3 regions of the Streptomyces sp. NPDC087901 genome follow, and region 3 is predicted to be linked to each of the others. Evidence: riboswitches for the same ligand, from Rfam matches in the RefSeq annotation. Region 3 holds a riboswitch; each other region holds the start of a gene.
The links. Region 3 has a riboswitch for thiamine pyrophosphate ahead of thiC (phosphomethylpyrimidine synthase ThiC). Riboswitches for the same ligand answer to the same signal wherever they lie in the genome.
Positions count from the first base shown of each region.

Region 1: linked by a shared signal. The riboswitch ahead of ACIOEW_RS09250 (purine-cytosine permease family protein) and the one ahead of thiC (phosphomethylpyrimidine synthase ThiC) in region 3 are both predicted to bind thiamine pyrophosphate.
Region 2: linked by a shared signal. The riboswitch ahead of thiO (glycine oxidase ThiO) and the one ahead of thiC (phosphomethylpyrimidine synthase ThiC) in region 3 are both predicted to bind thiamine pyrophosphate.

Region 1 covers NZ_JBIUUC010000002.1:857,710-864,776, reverse strand. Annotated here, with positions in the region: gene ACIOEW_RS09260 (ROK family transcriptional regulator) at 1-1,020, shown strand, start outside; gene ACIOEW_RS09255 (formylglycine-generating enzyme family protein) at 1,017-1,979, shown strand; TPP riboswitch at 2,024-2,117, shown strand; gene ACIOEW_RS09250 (purine-cytosine permease family protein) at 2,107-3,507, shown strand; gene ACIOEW_RS09245 (dienelactone hydrolase family protein) at 3,592-4,326, opposite strand; tRNA gene ACIOEW_RS09240 (tRNA-Pro) at 4,497-4,570, opposite strand; gene ACIOEW_RS09235 (ATP-binding protein) at 4,620-7,067, opposite strand, start outside.
Region 2 covers NZ_JBIUUC010000001.1:986,265-993,331, reverse strand. Annotated here, with positions in the region: gene thiE (thiamine phosphate synthase) at 1-44, opposite strand, end outside; gene ACIOEW_RS04415 (Rv2175c family DNA-binding protein) at 144-509, opposite strand; gene ACIOEW_RS04410 (FAD-dependent oxidoreductase) at 579-1,760, opposite strand; TPP riboswitch at 1,975-2,087, shown strand; gene thiO (glycine oxidase ThiO) at 2,085-3,266, shown strand; gene thiS (sulfur carrier protein ThiS) at 3,263-3,481, shown strand; gene ACIOEW_RS04395 (thiazole synthase) at 3,484-4,278, shown strand; gene pknB (Stk1 family PASTA domain-containing Ser/Thr kinase) at 4,451-6,370, shown strand; gene ACIOEW_RS04385 (deoxyribonuclease IV) at 6,377-7,067, shown strand, end outside.
Region 3 covers NZ_JBIUUC010000004.1:178,722-185,788, forward strand. Annotated here, with positions in the region: gene ACIOEW_RS14525 (LacI family DNA-binding transcriptional regulator) at 1-1,009, shown strand, start outside; gene ACIOEW_RS14530 (metallophosphoesterase) at 1,183-2,241, shown strand; gene ACIOEW_RS14535 (hypothetical protein) at 2,423-3,247, shown strand; gene thiC (phosphomethylpyrimidine synthase ThiC) at 3,351-5,126, opposite strand; TPP riboswitch at 5,119-5,252, opposite strand; gene ACIOEW_RS14545 (YibE/F family protein) at 5,324-6,655, shown strand; gene ACIOEW_RS14550 (SsgA family sporulation/cell division regulator) at 6,736-7,067, opposite strand, start outside.

The DNA.
Region 1 (7,067 bases), on a different contig from region 3:
GCCCTGGAGATCTCACTCAACTCCCGTGGCGCCGAGCTGATCGGCATCGATCTCCAGCGCCACCACATCCACGTGGTCGTGGCCAACTGTGCCCATGAGATCGTCGGCCGCCACAGCGCGCCCGTCCCGGCGGACAGCGGCGCGGCCGAACGCGCCGCGCAGGCGATCCGCGCCGTCGAGGACCTGGTGCGGCGCGAGAACATCAGCCTCGCCCCCGTCGCGGGCATCGGCCTCGGCCTTCCCGGCTTCGTACAGAACCCCGCCTCCGGCGACCCGCACACCATGACCCCGTTCGCCGGCCATGTCGCCGAGGAGCTGGGCCGGCACTTCGACGCCCCCGTGCTCACCGACAACAACTCGCGGCTCGCGGCTCTCGCAGAGGTGACCTGGGGGGCGGCGCGCGGGATCGAGAACGCCGTCTATCTGCGCTGGTCGGAAGGGGTCGGTGGCGGACTCGTGGTCAACGGCTCGCTGGTCCACGGCGCCCATGGCACCGCCGGGGAGATCGGCCACACCAGCTGCGACCCCGAGGGAAAGCCCTGCCACTGCGGTGGCCGGGGCTGTCTGGAGGGCCTCATCTCCGTCCCCGCCCTGCTCGCCGCCTGCGCCGATCGCGGAGTGACGGCCGCGGACACCGCGGAGCTGATCGCGCTCGCAGCCGGGGGCCAGCCGGACACCGCGGAGGTGTTCCGGAGCGCGGCCGTCGTCGCGGGACGGGTGCTCGCGGCCCTCGCCGCCCAGGTCGACCCCGAGTGCATCGTCGTCTACGGGGAGCCGGCGTCCCTCGACGCTCTCGTCCTCACACCGATCCGCGAGCAGCTCGCCGCGCTGTCCCTGCCGTCCGCGCCTCGCACCATCGAGGTGCGCGGATCCACCCTCGGCTCCGAGGCGGCCGCACTCGGCGGGGTGGCCCTGCTGCTGCGTACCACCGGCCAGGACCTCGCGGAACTGCTCGACCGCCCGGCCCCGGGTACGGATGCCGGGGGCGGCCGGCCGCTCGACGGGGGGATCTCACGGTGAACGTCTGCTGCGGGCCCGCCCGCGAGAACACCGCGCCGGCGACCACTCCCCCGGCAAACTTCCCCGTCCCCGCGCGCCGCCCCGCCGACCTGCTCCGCGGCACGGTGGCAGTACCCGGCGGTCCGTTCCTCATGGGCGGCGAGGACGAGGACGCGTTCCCGGCGGACGGCGAGGGGCCGGTACGGGAGGTGACCGTCGCCCCGTTCCGCATCGACGCGGCCGCCGTCACCAACGCCCGCTTCGCCGTCTTCGTCAAGGCCACCGGTTACCGCACCGAGGCCGAACTCATCGGCTGGTCCTATGTGTTCGGCTCATTCGTCCCACAGGAGGCCCGGCACGCCGTACTGCCGGGCACCGTGCCCGGCGCCCCCTGGTGGCGTGCGGTCACCGGAGCGCACTGGCGCGCCCCGGAGGGGCCGGGCACCTCGATCGGCGACCGCCGTGACCACCCGGTGGTCCACATGTCGTGGCACGACGCGACGGCGTACGCCCGCTGGGCCGGCAAGCGGCTGCCCACCGAGGCCGAGTGGGAGAAGGCCGCCCGCGGCGAACTCGTCCGGGCCCGCTTCCCGTGGGGCGACGAGCTGACCCCGAACGGCCGGCACCGCTGCAACATCTGGCAGGGCGACTTCCCCGTACGCAACACCCGCGAGGACGGCTTCGCGGGCACCGCTCCCGCCAAGGCGTACGCCCCCAACGGCTTCGGGCTCTACAACGCCTCGGGCAATGTCTGGGAGTGGTGCGCCGACCGGTTCAGCGCCGACTGGCACGCCGAGGCCCGCCCGGAGACCCGCTCGGACCCGGCCGGGCCGCCGCACGGCGAGAGCCGGGTGCTGCGCGGTGGCTCGTACCTGTGCCACCGCTCGTACTGCAACCGCTACCGGATCGCCGCCCGCACCTCCAACACCCCCGACAGCACGACGGGCCACGGCGGGTTCCGCTGCGCGGTCACCGTCTGACCCCCCGCATCGCGATCCGCGCACATCCGGCTATCCTGGCCGCCGCACCGGACACGGGGTGCCCCTCGAGGGGCTGAGAACACACCCGTCGAACCTGAACCAGTTAGCACTGGCGGAGGGATGTCTCATGTCATTGCCGTATGCCCAGGACCAGCGCGCGGCGGCCGAAGCACGGCCCGCGTTCGACGGACGCATGCCCACCGCCTCCGGCGACCTGCGCATCGAGGCGCACGGCATAGCCCCCGTGCCCGAGGACCGCCGTTACGGCGGCCCCGGACGGCTGTTCACCGTCTGGTTCGCTCCCAACCTGACCATGACCGGGGTCTTCACCGGCACGGTCGGCATCGCGCTGGGCCTGGACTTCACCACTGCGCTCGTCGCCGTCGTGCTCGGCACGCTCGTGGGCGCCGTGCCCACCGCGTATCTGGGCACCTGGGGCAGCCAGACCGGCGCCGGTCAACTCCCGCTCGCACGGCTGGCGTTCGGCCGCGGTGTCGTACTTCCCGGCGCACTGCAGTGGCTGTCGTCCATCGCCTGGGACGCGCTGATCGGCCTGTTCGGCGGGGACGCGCTGGCCCAGCTGTGCGGCTGGCCGTTCTGGCTCGGCGTGCTGGTCATGATGGCCGCCCAGGGCGCACTCGGCGTCCTGGGGTACGAGGTGATCCACCGGCTCCAGACGGTGATGACGTTCGCTCTTGCCGCCGCCTTCATCGTGCTCGCCACGAAGCTCCTGCACGGCGTCCACCCCGCCGCCACCGGCTCGGCGCACGGCGCCGACCGGGCGGGCGCGTTCGTCCTGACGTGCACCATCGCACTGAGCCTCGCACTTTCCTGGGCCCCGTACGCCAGTGACTTCAGCCGCTATCTGCCGCGCACCGCCTCCCGGCCGCGCATGTTCTGGTGCACGCTGCTCGGCATCAGTGTCTCCTTCGTGGCGGTCCAGGCCCTCGGCCTGTGGGGTGCGTCCGTCTTCACCGATCAGACCGCGCGCGGCATCGACACGCTGCTCGGCGGGGGCGCTCTCGGAGCGTTCGGGCTGCTAGCCGTGGCCCTCGCCGCGCTGTGCAGCAACGCCATGAACGACTACAGCGGATCGCTGGCGTTGCAGACCATGGGGGTCCGCCTGCCGCGCCCCGCCGCCGCGGCACTCGCCGCCGTACTCGGTTTCCCCCTCGTGCTGTGGATGCATGCGGCCGACACCACGACACGTTTCCAGAACGTCCTGCTTCTCGTCGGCTACTGGATCCCCGCATTCGTCGCGATCGTCGCCGTCGACTGGACCGTCCGGGCGAGGACCCGCAACGGTTCCCCCGTCGACCTGGCCGCCGAGAGCTCCCGCCCCCAGCCGTGGTGGCCGGCACTGACCGCCTTCACCCTCGGCTTCGCAGCGGCGATACCGTTCATGAGCACCAGCCTGTACGTGGGTCCGGCCGCCGACGCGCTGCACGGGGCGGACCTCGCCTACGGCGTGGCGTTCCTCGTGGCCCTGGCGGTCTACGCACCCCTACGGCTGCGCCACCGGCCCTGACGGGGCATGACATTCCACTGCAGGGCCGGCTCCGCAGCCGCGGGCTTCAGGTCCGGTTTCGGCGCCGTTTTCGGGGCCGGATCCTCAGCCCTCGGCCAGGGTGCGGCCGAGGAGGGGCAGCAGGCGGTCCCAATGGCGTTGCAGCGCGGCAGGGTCGAAGGCATCGGTATCGGACATGGTGAAGCCGTGCACCGTGCCGGGGTAGATCTCGGAGGTGTAGGCGACACCCGCGGCGTCCAGGACCTTGTCGAGCTCGCCGAGAGTCTCGGGAGTCATGTCCGTCCCGGCGTGGCCGAAGTAGACCTCGCCGGTGAGACGGCTCAGGCTGTCGGGCCCGTCGGCTCCCACGGGGCCGTGGAATCCGGCGACAGCGGCCACCTGGCCGGGATGGGCCGCGGCGGTGCGCACTGCCAGCAGGCCGCCTACGCAGTAGCCGGTCACCGCGACCGGTCCGGCGACGACCTCGGGCCGGGTGGTGAGAAACCCGAGGTAGGCGTCGGCGTCGCTCAGGGCACGTTCGACGGTGTGCGCCTCGATCAAGGGCATCAGCTGCTCGAACAGCTTCGCCCGGGCCTCGTCTCCGATGTGCTCGGGGAGTTCGATCACCGGCGCCGGGCCGTTCCGGTAGAAGATGTTGGGGACGAGCACGTAGTACCCGTGCTCAGCCAGTTCGCGGGCCATCTCCCGCAGCGCGGGCCGGATCCCGAAGCCGTCCGAGTACATCAGGACACCTGGGAACCGCTCGCCGCCGTCGGGGAAGGCGGCGAAAGCGTCGGCCCGGCCGGCCGCAGTGGGAATGTGCAACGTCTTGATGGGCATGAGTTCTCCTGTCGTGGTTGACGTGTCGAGCCGTGATCAGCACGACAGGAGGCGGAGCCCGCCCGGACCGCGAAGACGGTCGGGAACGGTCGGGAAAGGCGTCGCGAAAATGATCAAGGGGCCGTTTCAGATTGCTCTGAAACGGCCCCTTGATCTACGACTCTTTCAAGTCGGGACGACAGGATTTGAACCTGCGACCCCTTGACCCCCAGTCAAGTGCGCTACCAAGCTGCGCCACGTCCCGCTGTCAGTCCCCCGGACCTGCCGGGCGGCTGCGCAGGACAAACATTACCTCACTCCGAGGACCGGATCGACGCCCGTGCCTGCTGGGCGCGAGTTGCCAGCCCCTCGGCTCCGCAGGCGGTGGCCAGCTTGTGCGCGCGGGCCAGCTCTCGCGGCGACCGGGTGGCGACGCCGTGGTCGAACAGAGCGAGCGCGAGTTCGTAGCCGGACGGCGACGCCTCCAGGTGGCGGACCGCCTCGCCCAGCAGGTGGGCGGCTTCCTCCGGGCGGGCGAAGAGGGAGACACAGCGCAGCGCCTCACCGATCGCCGTGTCCGTGCCGAAACGCTCGGCGTGCACCCGGGCGGAGTTGGCGAGCTGGGCGGCGCGGCCCGGGTCGTCGTCTGCCAGGGCGCGGGCCAGGTCACCGGCCCAGGGGCCCCAGATGCCGTTGAACCTCCCGCGCGGTTCGAGGGCCTGTCCGGCAGCCTCCAGCTCCGTGACGGCCTCCTTCGTACGGCCTTCGGCGAGCAGCAGCCGACCGCGGACGCACGGGGCGTCCGGCAGCACCATGGCGCTGGGGTAGGGCAGGCCGAAGTCGTACTGGTCGGCGATCTTGCGGGCCTCGGTGATGCGGCCCCGGGCCAGCAGCGTGTCGATGAGCAGACAGGCGGCGTCCCAGTGGACGGGCAGTCCGCTGCCCACACGGTCGGCGAGGCGGAGTCCCTCGCGCAGGAAGCCCTCCGCCTCGGCCAGGCGGCCGCGACGACGGTGGACCAGGCCCAGCAGCGTGTGGGCGAAGGCCAGGTGGGCACCGCTCCATCCGGAGATCTCGAAGGCGCGCACCGCCTCGCCGAATAGCTCCTCGGCGCGGTCCAGTTGGTCGGTGAACGCGTAGGTGATGCCGAGCAGGGTCGGGAGCTCGAAGCCCCATTCGGTGTCGGTCCAGCCGAGGCCGCGGGCGGGGTGGCCGTTGACCAGGGCGCGTTCGCTGAGGTCCACGATCAGCTGGGAGTTCTCACCGCGCAGCATCGCGTCGAAGGCGCGCAGCGTGAGCAGCGCCCGCTCGGCGTTGTCCCGGCCGGTGAGGTGGTCGGCGTTGGCGGCGAGCCGGCGCGAGCGGCCGGGGCCGTCCTCCTCGGTGGCCTGCATGCCTTCCCAGAGGAAGTGTGCGGCCTGGAGGCGCATCAGGCCCGGTCCGGGTGCCGTGCGCCCGGCCTCGGCCGCCAGGGCGAGGGCCGCCTCCTTCAGCTGGTTGTTGTGCGACAGCGCGGCGGCGAGCCGGAAGGTGGCATCGACCCGCAGTTCGTCGGCGAGGCCGGGCATGTCGAGGGCGGCGCGCAGGTGCTGCACGGTGGTGGGAGGCGAACTGAGCAGCGTGGCGCAGCCCAGTTCGTAGAGCAGGGTGGCGCGCGCGTCATGGCGCGGGGGTTCCTGGAGAGCCCGCTCCAGACAGCGGCGTGCCGCCTCGGGGGCGCCGACCGCGAGGTGCTGGTTGGCGGCCGCCCGCAGCTGCTCGACCAGCTCTTGGTCGTCGTCCGGATGGACTTCGAGCAGGTGGCGGGAGGCGGCGGCCGGCCCGAGTCCGGCCCGGGTGATCGCCCAGGCGGCCCTGCCGTGCATGGCGGTGCGGGTAGCCGGCGGAATGGAGCGGTACACGGCAGTGGCGATCAGGGGGTGTACGAACTCCAGGGGGTCGAAGCCGCTGACGATACGGGCCTCGCGCAGCCGGGCGGTGCAGTCCGCCGCCTCGGCGGGACTCATCCCGGCCAGGGTGGCGGCGAGGTCCTGGGAGATGTCCGTACCGAGCACGGCGGCGGCCCAGGCGAACCGGTTGGCGTTGGTGCCGAGCCGTTCGAGCCGGGCGACGAGTCCGCTTCCCCGGGCAGATGCGCCGAGTTCACGCAGGAGTCCGGCGGACTCCTCGAGCGGGGCCAGTTCGCGGTCCTGGACCTTGGCGACGAGTTCGACCGCTTCGTAGGGGTTGCCGCCGGTGACGGCCCACACCTCGCGGCAGAACGGGTCGTCGGCGTGCTCCCCGAGGGTGGCCCGGACCAGTTCGGCGGTGGCGTCGGGGGTGAGAGCCCGCAGGGCGACCCGGACCTGTGCCGGATGGCCGCCCGCCATGGTGCGCTGGGCCTCGCGGGCCGCGAGCTCCACGGGGCGGTGTGCCTGGACGACGAGGACCTTCAGTTCGCCGAGCCTGGCGGTGAACGAGGCGAGCCAGGCGAGGGATTCGCCGTCCGCCCAGTGCGCGTCGTCGATGATGAGCAGCAGCGGACGGTGGCTCCACCGGGAGGCGAGCTGGGAGACGACCCAGTCGAGGCCGTCGCGCACACCCTGCGGGTCGGGCTGCGGGCCGGTCGGCTCGGCGAGGCCCAGGGCCGGTGCCGCGATCTCGTACCAGGCCCCGAACAGGGCCTTCACGTCGTCGGCGGGGAACTGGTCCAGCGCGGGCTGGAGCAGTTGGCGTACGACGTGGAACGGCACCGAGGTGACCGTCTCGCCGCCGCGGGCGGA
Region 2 (7,067 bases), on a different contig from region 3:
AGGTAGAGCCGGGCGTCGGACAGCAGCGCGCGAGGCGTGGACATGGTGCGGTTCCCCCCGGGGAAGGCGATGGCGGTGGTTCGGTGGCGCCGCGCGGGACGCGGGCCGCGTCGTGCGGCCCGCGTCCCCCGTGCGGCTGTCGGTCAGACGGCGAGCGCCTGGGCGCGGCGCTTCACCTCCGTGCCGCGATTCTCACTCAGCGCCTGCGCGGGCGTGCCCGGCAGGCTCGGGTCGGGGGTGAAGAGCCATTCCAGCATCTCCGCGTCGGAGTAGCCGTCGTCCCTCAGGAGCGTCAGGGTCCCCGAAAGGCCCTTGACCACCTTGTCGCCGTCGATGAAGGCGGCAGGCACCTGAAGCGCACGGTTCTCACCACGTCGTAGGGCAATGAGCTGACCGTCCTTGACCAGCTGGCGCACGCGTGTCACCTCGACACCGAACATTTCGGCGATGTCGGGAAGGTGGAGCCAGGCAGGGACGAGAGCATCGATCTTTGCGTCAATCTCGGTCACGGGGACAAGCGTGCCATCCCGGACCGGCAGTCGGTACCCGGGCCGCCCGTACGGGGGCCGGACGCGCCGTCAGAGCGTGGCCGATTTCAGGGGCACGGAGGGGTCGGCGACCCGCTCCGGGGCGAGCTCCGCCCCCGATTCGACGAGTTTGCGCCCCTGCGCCAGATCGCGCGGACGGCCGACCGCCAGTACGGCGACGAGCGCCCCGGCGCGCAGCCAGCACACCGTCCACGCGGGTTCGGCCGGATCGCCTCGCCACACCAGGGTGTCGGCCCCCGCGTGGTGGCCCGCGTACTGGACGAAGCGGCCGAACTGCTCGGACCAGAAGTAGGGCACGGGGTCGTAGACCGGGAGCTGCCCGTCGCCCTCCGGGGTGGCGGCGGTGACGGCGGCGGCGACGGTCCGCGGCCCCTGGAGGGCGTTGTCCCAGTGGTGGACGAGCAGCCGCTCACCGTACCTGGCCGAGGGGAAGGAGGCGCAGTCCCCGACCGCGTACACATCGGGGAGCGAGGTGCGCAGGGACGCGTCCGCGGTCACCGATCCGTCCGGGCCGAGCTCGATCCCCGATCCGGCCAGCCAGCCGGTCGCGGGCCGGGCGCCGATGCCGACGACGACCGCGTCCGCCGGGATCTCACGGCCGTCCGCCAGGACCACGTGACCGGCTTCGATGCGGTCGACCCGGGCACCGGTGACGAGTGCGGCGCCGCTCTCGGCGTACCAGCCGGTCATGGGGGCCGCCACCTCTGCGGGCAGCGCGCCGGCGAGCGGGCGTCCGGCCGCCTCGACGACGGTGACCGCGCAGCCGGCCGCGCGGGCCGCGGTGGCGAACTCGGCGCCGATCCAGCCCGCGCCGACGACCACGACATCGTGCCGCTGTTCGAGGACCGGGCGCAGCCGCGCGGCGTCGTCCAGCGTGCGCAGGAGGTGGACGCCCGGGACGCCCTCGGTGCCGGGCAGCATCAGGGGCTCGGCGCCGGTGGCGACAACCAGGACGTCGTAGGGGACGGGCCCGTCCGGGGTGTCCAGTTCGTGGTCGCCCGCGCGCAGCGCGGTCACGTCGAGGCCGAGCCTCAGGGTGATGTCCAGCGCCTCGAAGTCGATGTCGAAGGCCGAGTCCTCGGCCTTGCCGAGAAGGACCGCCTTCGACAGCGGGGGCCGGTCGTACGGCTGGTGCGGTTCGGCGCCGATCAGCGTGACGGGGCCGGTGAAGCCCTGTTCTCGCAGGGCCACCGCGGTCTGTACGCCCGCCATGCCCGCTCCGGCGATCACGACGCGGCGGCTCTGCCGCGGCTCTGTCTGCTGTTGTCCGGTCTGCTCGTCCACCCTTCCACCTTAAGCAACTGACGGTCCGTCAGGAAGGTGCTTCCCGGTTCGCCGCCACCGGACCACCGCGCCCCTTCCCCCGTTCACGGCACCACCGGCTCCCCTTGCCGGGGGCGCGGGGCAGGGGTTTAGGGTAGCCGTGCACATCACTCGCGGGAGCCCGGTCGTACCGGGCTGAGAGGGAGGCTGGACGGCCTTCGACCGTACGAACCTGATCCGGGTCATGCCGGCGAAGGGAGGGGCTGGACGCCCATGCGCACACACCGTACGAACGGGTCCGACGTCCTCGTCATCGGGGGCGGCATCATCGGCCTGGTGACCGCCTGGCGGGCCGCGCAGCGCGGCCTGGCCACCGCCGTCGTCGATCCCGAACCGGGCGGCGGCGCAGCCCAGGTCGCGGCGGGGATGCTGGCCGCCGTCACCGAACTCCACTACGGCGAGGAGATGCTGCTCGGTCTCAACGTCGCCTCCGCCGCGCGCTATCCGGCGTTCGCGGCCGAACTGGAGGCGGCGAGCGGACAGGACATCGGCTTTCGCACCTGCGGCACCCTGGCCGTCGCACTGGACGCCGACGACCGCGCCCATCTGCGGGAACTCCATGCCCTGCACTGCCGCTCGGGCCTGGAGTCGGAGTGGCTCACCGGCCGGGAGTGCCGCCGCCTCGAACCGATGCTCGCACCGGGCATACGCGGCGGCCTGCGGGTCGACGGCGACCACCAGGTCGACCCGCGCCGGCTGGCCGCCGCACTGCTGACGGCGTGCGAGCGGGCCGGGGTCGTCCTCCACCGCCAACGTGCCGAGCGGCTCTCGGTCACGGGCGACCGGGCCACCGGAGCCGTACTGGCCGACGGTACGCAGCCGGAGGCCGATCAGGTGGTGCTCGCCGCGGGCAGCCTCAGCGGCCGGCTCGCAGGGGTGCCGAAGCACGTCCTGCCCCCGGTCCGCCCGGTGAAGGGCCAGGTGCTGCGGCTGACCGTGCCCACCACGTACGCACCCTTCCTCTCCCGCACCCTGCGGGCCGTGGTCCGGGGCAGCCACGTCTATCTCGTGCCCCGTGAGAACGGCGAGCTGGTCATCGGCGCCACGAGCGAGGAAATGGGCTGGGACACCACCGTCACGGCGGGCGGTGTGTACGAGCTGCTGCGCGACGCGCACGAACTGGTGCCGGGCATCACCGAACTGCCGCTCACCGAGACCCGCGCCGGTCTGCGCCCCGCCTCCCCCGACAACGCCCCGCTGCTCGGCCGCACCGCGCTGCCCGGCCTCCATCTCGCCACCGGCCACCACCGCAACGGGGTGCTGCTCACCCCCGTCACCGGGGACGCCATGGCGCAGCTGCTGGCGGACGGCGAGCTGCCCGAGGTGGCCCGCCCCTTCTCCGCCGGCCGCTTCTCGCCCGCCGCCGCCCCCGTACCTCAGGAGCAGCCCGCATGACCGAGCCCACCACCCTTTCCGTCTCCGTGAACGGCGAGGCCCTCGCCGTCGCGCCGGGCACCACCCTGGACACCCTGGTCGCCTCGCTGACCAGCGCGTCCTCGGGCGTCGCGGCCGCCCTGAACGAGACCGTCGTGCCGCGCGGCCAGTGGCCCGCTGCCGCGCTCACCGACGGCGACCGGGTCGAGGTCCTCACCGCGGTCCAGGGAGGCTGACCATGTCCGACGACGTCTTCACCCTCGGCGGCACCGTCCTCGGCTCCCGGCTGATCATGGGAACGGGCGGGGCGCCCAGCCTGGACGTGCTGGAGCGGTCCCTGACCGCCTCGGGCACCGGGCTGACGACCGTGGCGATGCGCCGGCTCGACCCGACCGTGCGGGGCTCCGTGCTCTCCGTACTGGAGAAGCTCTCCATCCGCGTGCTGCCGAACACGGCGGGCTGCTTCACGGCGGGCGAGGCCGTGCTCACCGCCCGGCTCGCCCGCGAGGCGCTCGGCACCGACTGGGTCAAGCTGGAGGTGGTGGCGGACGAGCGCACCCTGCTGCCCGACCCCATCGAGCTGCTGGACGCCGCGGAGACGCTGGTGGACGACGGCTTCACCGTGCTGCCGTACACGAACGACGACCCGGTGCTGGCCCGGAAGCTCGAGGACGTGGGCTGTGCGGCGATCATGCCGCTCGGCTCCCCCATCGGCTCCGGTCTGGGCATCCGGAACCCGCACAACTTCCAGCTGATCGTCGAGCAGGCGCGGGTCCCGGTGATCCTGGACGCGGGCGCCGGCACGGCGTCGGACGCGGCGCTCGCCATGGAACTGGGATGTGCGGCCGTGATGCTGGCGTCGGCGGTGACCCGGGCCCAGGAACCCGAGCTGATGGCCGCGGCGATGCGCCACGCGGTGGAGGGCGGGCGGCTCGCGTACCGCGCGGGGCGGATTCCCCGCCGCCACTTCGCCGAGGCGTCGTCGCCGACGGAGGGGCGGGCGGTGCTGGATCCGGAGCGCCCGGCGTTCTGAGTCCGGAGGCCCGGCCGGTGCGTGAGGCGGATCTCATGTCCCTGCCACAGCATGCTCCGGCCCCGTGCCACGGCGGCGGATCGCATGTCCCTGTCACGGCTCGGCTGCAGTTGGGCCCCGGGATCGCCCCGGCCAGTCGGCCGTGTCCGTGGTGGCTCGTAGACTCGCCTGCGTGGATACGACCCTCCAGGACCCTCTCGTCGGGCAGCTGCTCGACGGCCGCTACCGCGTCGATGCCCGCATCGCCGTGGGCGGCATGGCCACGGTCTACCGGGCCATGGACACCCGGCTCGACCGGGTGCTCGCCCTCAAGGTGATGCATCCGGCGCTCGCGACCGACGCCTCGTTCGTCGAGCGCTTCATCCGCGAGGCCAAGTCGGTGGCCCGGCTCGCGCACCCCAACGTGGTCGCGGTCTTCGACCAGGGCGCCCATGCGCAGTACGTCTACCTCGCGATGGAGTACGTCGCGGGGTGCACGCTGCGCGACGTACTGCGCGAGCGGGGCGCTCTGCAGCCGCGGGCCGCGCTGGACATCCTGGAGCCGGTGCTCGCCGCCCTGGGGGCCGCACACCGGGCGGGCTTCGTCCACCGGGACATGAAGCCGGAGAACGTGCTGATAGGCGACGACGGCCGGGTCAAGGTCGCCGACTTCGGCCTGGTCCGGGCCGTGGGCTCGGTCACGAACACCACCGGGTCCATCCTGGGCACCGTCTCCTATCTCGCCCCCGAGCAGATCGAGCACGGCACCGCGGACACCCGCGCCGATGTGTACGCGTGCGGCGTCGTGCTGTACGAGATGCTCACGGGCACCAAGCCGCACACCGGGGAATCCGCCGCCCAGGTCATCTACCAGCACCTCAACGAGGACGTCCCGGCCCCCTCCGCCGTCGTCCCCGGTCTCGCGGCCGAGCTCGACGAGCTGGTGGCGAGCGCCACCGCCCGTGACCCCGGGATCCGGCCGTTCGACGCGGTGGCGCTGCTCGCCGAGTCCCGCCGGGCCCGGTCCGGCCTCACCGACGCACAGCTCGACGCCGTGCCGCCGCAGGCCCTGGCCGAGGTGCACGACGACGCCGAGGACCGCACGAGCGTGATCCCCCGGGTGCTGCCGCCGGGCCAGGGCACCGCCCACCACACCAGCCGGCTCGAAATGCCCCCGCAGCTGCCCCCGCAGCCGCCGGGCCGCCGCGCGGGGCTCCGCGGGACGCCGCGGCGCGGTGTCATCGCTGCAGTCCTCGCCGTGCTCCTGGTCCTGGGGGTCGGCGGTGGCGTCTGGTACATCAACTCCGGACAGTTCACCCGGGTCCCCTCGCTGCTGGGCCAGAGCGAGAAGGCGGCCAAGGAGAGGCTCTCGAAGGCCGATCTCGAACTCAAGGGCGTGCGGAGGGCCTACAGCGACACCGTCGACCGCGGCAAGGTGATCAGCAGCGACCCGAAGTCGGGTGCCCGCATCCGGGGCAATGACTCGGTGGCGCTGGTCGTCTCGCGCGGTCCCGAGATCGTGACGGTGCCCGATGTCCAGGGCTTCAGGCTCTCCGAGGCCAGACGTCAGCTCGAGAAGAAGGGCCTCGTGCCCGGCATGACCACCAAGGAGTTCAGCGAGGACGTGGCTGTCGGCGAGGTGGTGCGTACGGAACCCGAGGCGGGCGCCGAGCGCCACCCGGACTCCGCGGTCGCGATCGTCGTCTCCAAGGGCAGCCCGGTCGACGTCCCCGACGTCACCGGCCTTTCCGTCGAGGACGCCACCGCCGCGCTGGACGACGAGGGGCTGAAGGCGAAGGTGCTGCCGGACCGGGTGAACTCCCCCGAGGACGCCGGCGACATCGCTCGCCAGTCCCCTGCCGAGGGCGAGGAGGCCGCCGAGGGCGACACCATCACGCTGACGGTCTCCGAGGGCCCGCAGATGATCGACGTGCCGGACGTCACCGGCAAGGACGTCGACGACGCCCGCAGCGAGCTGGAGGACGCGGGCTTCGAGGTCAAGGTCGACCGCCCGTTCCTCTCCTTCAGCGACACCATCGCGAGCCAGTCCGTCGACGGCGGCGACCAGGCTCCCGAGGGCAGCACCATCACCATCAAGACCAAGGGGCTCTAGATCCGTATGCGCAACCCTGTCGGCGGCCACATCCCGGTGGCCGGCGGCCTCGCCAAGGTCGGCCTGCCCTACGCCCGTGAGATGGGTGCGGAGGCCGTCCAGGTCTTCGTCGCCAATCCGCGCGGCTGGGCGACCCCGGCCGGGAACCCGGTGCAGGACGAGTTGTTCCGCACCGAGTGCGCCGCCGAGTCCATGCCCGCGTACGTCCACGCCCCGTACCTGATCAACTTCGGCTCGCACACCCCGGCGACCGTGGAGAAGTCCGTGGAGTCCCTGCGCCACTCCCTGCGCCGGGCCCGCGAGATCGGCGCCCTGGGCGTCGTGGTGCACACCGGTTCGGCGACCAACGGCCGGCCGCGCGAGGAGGCGCTGGCGCAGGTGCGTACTCACATGCGGCCGTTGCTGGACGAGCTGACCCACGACGACGACCCTTTCCTGCTGCTCGAGTCGACCGCCGGCCAGGGATATTCGCTCTGCTCACGGACCTGGGACTTCGGCCCGTACTTCGACGCGCTCGACGCCCACCCGAAGCTCGGCATCTGCCTCGACACCTGCCACATCTTCGCGGCGGGACACGACCTGGCCGGTCCGGCGGGCATGAAGGAGACGCTGGACCTGCTGGTGGAGACGGTGGGCGAGGGCCGGCTGAAGCTGATCCACGCCAATGACTCCAAGGACGTGGCCGGGGCTCACAAGG
Region 3 (7,067 bases):
CTCCATCACGACCGTCTCCGACGCGCTCAACGGCAAGGGCAGGCTCCCGGACGCCACCCGCAGCCATGTCCGCGAGGTCGCCGAGCGCCTGGGCTATCGCCCTTCCGCCGCGGCCCGAACGCTCCGTACCGGCAAGTCGGGCCTGATCGGCCTGACCGTGACGACCTACGGGGATGAACCTTTCACCTTCACCGAATTCGCGTACTTCGCCGAGATGGCCAGAGCCGCCACCTCCGCCGCACTCGCCCGCGGCTATGCCCTCGTGATCCTTCCCGCCACCTCGCGCCACGACGTCTGGTCGAACGTCGCGCTGGACGGCACCGTCGTCATCGACCCCTCCGACCAGGACCCGGTGGTCACCGAACTCGTACGCCAGGGGCTGCCCGTCGTCTCCGACGGCCGGCCGGCCGGGACCCTGCCGGTCACCGCATGGGTCGACAACGACCACCGGGCAGCCGTCCTCGACCTCCTCGACCACCTCGCCGCCGCCGGCGCCCGCCGCATCGGACTGCTCACCGGCACCACCACCGACACCTACACCCGGCTGTCCACCACCGCGTACCTCCACTGGTGCGAGCGCGTCGGCCAGGATCCGGTGTACGAGTCCTACCCCGCCCACGACCCGTGCGCGGGCGCGGTGGCAGCCGACCGCCTGCTGGCCCGTCCGGACCGCCCGGACGCCGTGTACGGCCTCTTCGACCCCAATGGCACGGATCTGCTGGCGGCCGCCCGCCGGTACGGCCTGCGCGTCCCGGAGGACCTGCTCCTGGTCTGCTGCAGCGAGTCCACCGTCTACGCGACGACCGAGCCGCCCATCACCACGCTTTCACTCAAACCGCGCCGCATCGGTACGGCGGTCGTCCAGCTGCTCATCGACGCCATCGAAGGGGTCGACCAGGACGGACCGGTGGAACAGGTCATACCGACGGAACTCATCGTCCGGACCTCCTCGCAACGCCGCCCGCCACGCACGACGGTCAGCGCGCCACGCTCCCCGACAGGGGATTGATCAGGCCAATTGGGACTAATCGACCGATGAACCTGGCGTGCGCGCGGATTCACCACCCCTGGTGCGTCACAGAGCACGATCCTCATTCCTATGATGGGCGCACGACACCGCGGACCACCCCGACCAGCAGGGCCCGTCAGGTGTACGGCGGCACGACGGTGGTGGAGGGGTCGATGACACAGGGGGCCGGTCAGGAACCCGTGGTGCGGACGGCGACGTTGCGCGACTTCCGCGTACCGCCCTATGCGCAGTCCCCTGCGCCGCCCGCCCCACCGCACCCGGGCAACGCCTTCCCGGGGGGCGAGCCGCCCGAGGGGTACACGCCGACCGCACGCGACCTCCCCGTGATCAACCGCGAGGACACCGTCCAGGTCCGCGCCGTGCCCGACCCGCGGCCCGCCCAGGAGCCGGGTCTCGGACCGCTGTACGTCGTCGGTGACGTCCACGGCTATCTGGACGAGCTCCTCGCCGCCCTCGCCGAGCAGGACCTGATCGACTCCGAGGGCAGCTGGGCCGCGGGTCATGCCCGGCTCTGGTTCCTCGGCGACTTCACCGACCGGGGACCCGACGGAATCGGCGTCATCGACCTCGTGATGCGGCTGTCCGCCGAGGCCGCGGCCGCCGGCGGCTACTGCAAGGCCCTGATGGGCAACCACGAGCTGCTGCTCATCGGTGCCAAGCGGTTCGGCGACACCCCGGTCAACTCCGGTGCCGGCACCGCCACCTTCCAGGCCGCCTGGCTGCTCAACGGCGGCCAGAAGACCGACATGGAGCGGCTCCAGGACGTCCACCTCCAGTGGATGTCCCGACTCGACGCCGTCGTCGAGGAGGACGAGCACCTCCTGATGCACTCGGACACGACGGCGTACCTCGACTACGGCTCCACCATCGAGGACGTCAACGACACGGTGCACGCCATTCTCACGCGGAACGACGCCGATGAATGCTGGGACCTCTTCCGCAAGCTGACCAAACGGTTCGCCTTCCGCGACGAATCTGGTCCGCAGGCCGTGCAGGAGCTCATGGCGGCCTACGGCGGCCGACGCGTCGTCCATGGTCACAGCCCCATTCCCTACCTTCTGGGCGAGGTGGGTTCCGAGGACGGCGAGGACAGGTCGGGCCCGCTGGTGGACGGACCGCACGTGTACGCGGACGGGCTCGCCATCGCCATGGACGGCGGAGTGACCATGGCCGGAAAGCTACTGGTCGTCAAACTCCCGCTGCATGACTGACGTTCTTCGGGGAAGACGCATCCAGACCTGAATACGCGGACCACTGGGCCTATTTCCGGAAACCCCCTGTCACCCCGTGCCGTGGGCGCTCTACCATCGGCGTATCAGTAGCAGGCTCTCCTCCGTTTCCGCCCGACTGCCCGGTTCGAGCGGGCACACAGGCCCTACGGAGCATCGGGGGATGCACATGAACAGCGCTCCGCACCTGCTGACCGAGGACCGCCCCGAGTACGAGCGGATCCTCGACGACGCACTGCGTCACGCCCATGAACGACCAGATCTGGCCGCTGTCGGCGAACGGCTCAATCCGGTGCAGCTGCGCACCATGGCGATGGCTGCCACGGCGCTGATCACAGCGGCTGCGGCCACCGAGTACGAGCACTACGTGAAGGCTCGCGAAGAGATCCGCGCCGCTGCCGCCGGCACGGACGAAGACGGTGAACCCGACACCGGCCCGGCCGGCGCGCACCAGTCGGGCGCCGGCATAGGAGTCGTCATCACCGTGCTGGCTCCGGTGCTGGCAGGCACCGCCGCGGTGATCTTCCTGCTCATCGGCTACATCCTCAAGGCGCTCGACCCGCCTCCCTCGTTCGCGCGCAGCATGGTCGGCGCGGGCTGGTTCTTCGCGGCGGCGACCGCGGCCGCCATCCTCGTAGCCGCCGTCGCCCTCCTCATCACGGCCTTGCGCAACGGCTCGACATCGGTGGCCGCCGAGGAACAGGGCGAGGAACTGCCGGAGGATGTGGCACGAGCCAGGGAGGCCTGGCGCCACGCCCTGCTGGAACGCGGCATCCTGCCGTTCCTGCGGGACGCGCTCGCCGACCCCGGGGCCGCCCCGGCCGCGCGCATCCCGCACCGCTCGGCCAACCGCATCCCGAAGATCGGCTACAGCAGGCCGGACTTCTCCAGTCCGGACGACGGTCCCGCCGCCGCGCCCCGCCCGACGTTCACCAGTCCGGACTTCACCAGCCCCGACTTCGGCGGCCCGGAACACGAGCTGGACTGACGGCCCCGCACCCGGGAAGACCCGTCACCGACCCCGGGTGTCCCGGGCCCGGACAGCAGGGCGCGGGGCCGTTCGCGCCCTGCTCGGTTACGCCCGCCAGGCCCTAGTCCGCGATGGGCAGATAGACCCGGTTGCCCGCCGCCGCGAACTCCTTGGACTTCTCCGTCATCCCCTCCTCGATCTCCGCCTGCGAACCTCCGTGCTCACGCCGGATGTCCTGGGAGATCTTCATCGAGCAGAACTTCGGGCCGCACATCGAGCAGAAGTGCGCCGTCTTCGCCGGCTCGGCAGGCAGCGTCTCGTCGTGGAACTCCCTTGCCGTGTCCGGGTCGAGGGCCAGGTTGAACTGATCCTCCCAGCGGAACTCGAACCGGGCGTCCGACAACGCGTCATCCCAGTCCTGCGCTCCCGGATGCCCCTTGGCCAGGTCCGCCGCATGGGCCGCGATCTTGTAGGTGATGACCCCGGTCTTCACGTCGTCACGGTTGGGCAGACCGAGGTGCTCCTTGGGCGTCACGTAGCAGAGCATCGCCGTCCCCCACCAGGCGATCATCGCGGCTCCGATACCCGAGGTGATGTGGTCGTACGCCGGAGCCACATCGGTCGTCAGCGGGCCGAGCGTGTAGAACGGCGCCTCCTCGCAGATCTCCTGCTGGAGGTCGATGTTCTCCTTGATCTTGTGCATCGGTACGTGCCCCGGGCCCTCGATCATGGTCTGGACACCGAACCGCTTCGCGACGGTGTTCAGTTCGCCGAGCGTACGCAGCTCCGCGAACTGCGCCTCGTCGTTGGCGTCCGCGATCGAACCGGGCCGCAGCCCGTCGCCCAGGGAGTACGTCACGTCGTACGAGGCGAGGATCTCGCAGAGCTCCTCGAAGTTCTCGTAGAGGAACGACTCCTTGTGGTGCGCGAGGCACCACGCCGCCATGATCGAGCCGCCCCGGGAGACGATGCCGGTCTTGCGACGGGCCGTCAGCGGCACGTACGGCAGGCGCACGCCGGCGTGAACCGTCATGTAGTCGACACCCTGTTCGGCCTGCTCGATGACGGTGTCCTTGTAGATCTCCCAGGTCAGCTCCTCCGCCCTGCCGTCGACCTTCTCCAGGGCCTGGTAGAGCGGAACGGTGCCGATCGGAACGGGGGAGTTGCGAAGAACCCACTCACGGGTGGTGTGGATGTTGCGGCCGGTGGACAGATCCATGACTGTGTCGGCGCCCCACTTGGTCGCCCAGGTCATCTTGTCCACCTCCTCCTCGATGGAGGACGAGACCGCGGAGTTGCCGATGTTGGCGTTCACCTTCACCAGGAACCGCTTGCCGATGATCATCGGCTCGATCTCCGGGTGGTTGACGTTGGCCGGCAGAACGGCCCGGCCGGCCGCGATCTCGTCGCGCACCACCTCGGGCTCGACGTTCTCCCGGATCGCGACGTACTCCATCTCCGGGGTGACCTCGCCCCGGCGGGCGTACGCGAGCTGGGTGACGGGCCGGCCGTCCCGGCTGCGCCGTGGCTGGCGGGGGCGACCGGGGAAGACCGCGTCCAGGTTGCGCAGTCCCCCACGCGGTGAGGTGTGCTTGAGCCCGTCGTCCTCGGGGCGCACGGGACGTCCCGTGTACTCCTCGGTGTCGCCGCGGGCGATGATCCAGTTCTCCCGCAGAGGTGCCAGTCCGCGGCGGACATCAGTCTCCGTCGATGGATCGGTGTACGGCCCCGACGTGTCGTACAGCGTCACGTCCCTGCCGTTGGTGAGGTGCACCTGACGGACCGGCACCCGGAGGTCCGGGCGTGAGCCCTGGACGTATCCCTTGTGCCATCCGATGGACTTCCCGGCCTCGTCGTTCTGGTTCGAGGCAGGCGTGCGTGCGTCCGATGTGGTCATGAGACCTACTCCCTACGCCGGCATTACCCGGTAACAGGTTCGGCGGTCGGCGCAGCCTGTCCCGTACGGACGTACGGAGATCAGCGCCCTCTCAGCCCGGTGCTCCGAGCTCCCGCGTGTGCAAAGGTGCCACCACGCTAGCGCCCCCATGGGCAAGCTGAACAGAGGACCCCTTCCCTTCTTGCGATGATCGCCCGGTGACGTCCCCTCATAACGACTCCGAACCGCAGGGCCATCAGCACGCGCACTCGCACAGCCACGGCCCCGCCGCTCCCGTCTCCGGCCATCTGCGCAAGGTGATCGCCGCCGTGCTGATCCCGTTCGCGGCCGCGGTCGTCGTCGGGCTCGTGGTCCTCTGGCCCGGTGGTGCGCCGGCGCACGAGCGCACAGGTGTCGGTTTCGACCGGCAGACCCAGCAGGGCAAGGTGGCGAACGTCGGCAAGGTCGACTGCGCGGACGTGAACGCCTCGCAGATCCCGGTCAGCAGTGAGACATCGCCGCCTACGGGCGAGCCGGCCGGCGGCGATCGCCTCTGCGAGAAGGCCACCGTCGAGGTGACGAGCGGCCAGGACAAAGGCCGCACATTCATTGAGGTCGTCCAGCCGGACGCGCCCCGACAACTACGGAAGGGACAGGGGGTGGTGGTCGCGCACGCCCCCGACGCACCCCACGATCTCCAGTACTCCGTGACCGATGTGAACCGGAAGTTCCCGTTGCTGCTGCTGGCCGGGATCTTCGCCCTGGTCGTGGTGGCCGTGGGCAGAATGCGCGGGGTCATGGCGCTGGTGGCGCTCGCCCTGTCGTTCGCCGTCCTGACCCTGTTCATCCTTCCGGCCATCCTGCAGGGCTCGAACCCGCTGGTCGTGGCAGTCGTCGGGGCCGGCGCCATCATGCTGATCGCGCTCTACATCTGCCACGGGCTGACCGCCCGCACCTCGGTCGCCGTCATCGGCACCCTGATCTCACTGCTGCTGATCGGTCTGCTCGGCTCGCTCTTCATCGGCTGGGCGAGCCTGAGCGGGAACACCGACGACAACACCGGCCTCATCCACGGCCTGTATCCGCACATCGACATGAGCGGACTGCTGCTGGCCGGCGTCATCATCGGTTCCCTGGGAGTGCTCGACGACGTGACGGTCACCCAGACCTCGGCGGTCTGGGAACTTCACCAGGCGGACCCGACGATGAGTGCGAAGGAGCTCTACCGGGCAGGGATCAGAATCGGGCGCGACCACATCGCCTCGGTGGTCAACACCCTGGTGCTCGCCTATGCGGGCGCCGCGCTTCCACTCCTGCTGCTGTTCTCGATCGCCCAGAGCAGCATGGGGACGGTGGCCAACAGCGAGCTGGTGGCGGAGGAGATCGTGCGCACACTGATCGGCTCGATCGGACTGGTCGCCTCGGTGCCGGTGACCACCGCGCTCGCGGCGCTGGTCGTCTCCGCGGACCGCACCGGGCTCGCCGCGGATTCCGGTGCTCCGGCACCCGTACGGAGCGGCAGGGGACGTCGTCGTCGGGCGAAGGCCTGAGTGCCCGGACACGGAGAGCGATTCACCCGTTCGGCAGGTGTGCTGTTCGACCGGCATACGGGCCATGGGCACGGCCCTCGTCAGCCGGCGTTCTGTTCCTCGGCCAGAATCCGCCCCAGCGCTTCTTCCAGATTGCCCTCGAAGTCACCCAGCGTGCACTCCTGCCCGAGCGGCACGAGCTTGTCCGTCCGGTCGAGAAACGCCACGAGAGGCGCCGTGCCGGCCCGGAACAGCGCACGGTCAGCCCCCACCTGGAGCCGGATGTGGACGTCGGACAGCCCTTCGGGCTCCGTCGGCCCGATGTGCACATCGCCGTCACCACTGGGGCTGTTGAGACCGTCGAGCAGCAGCTCACGGCCGAAAGCCCAGGTGACGGGGGCGTCGCCGGGCAGATGGAAGGTCATCCGGATCG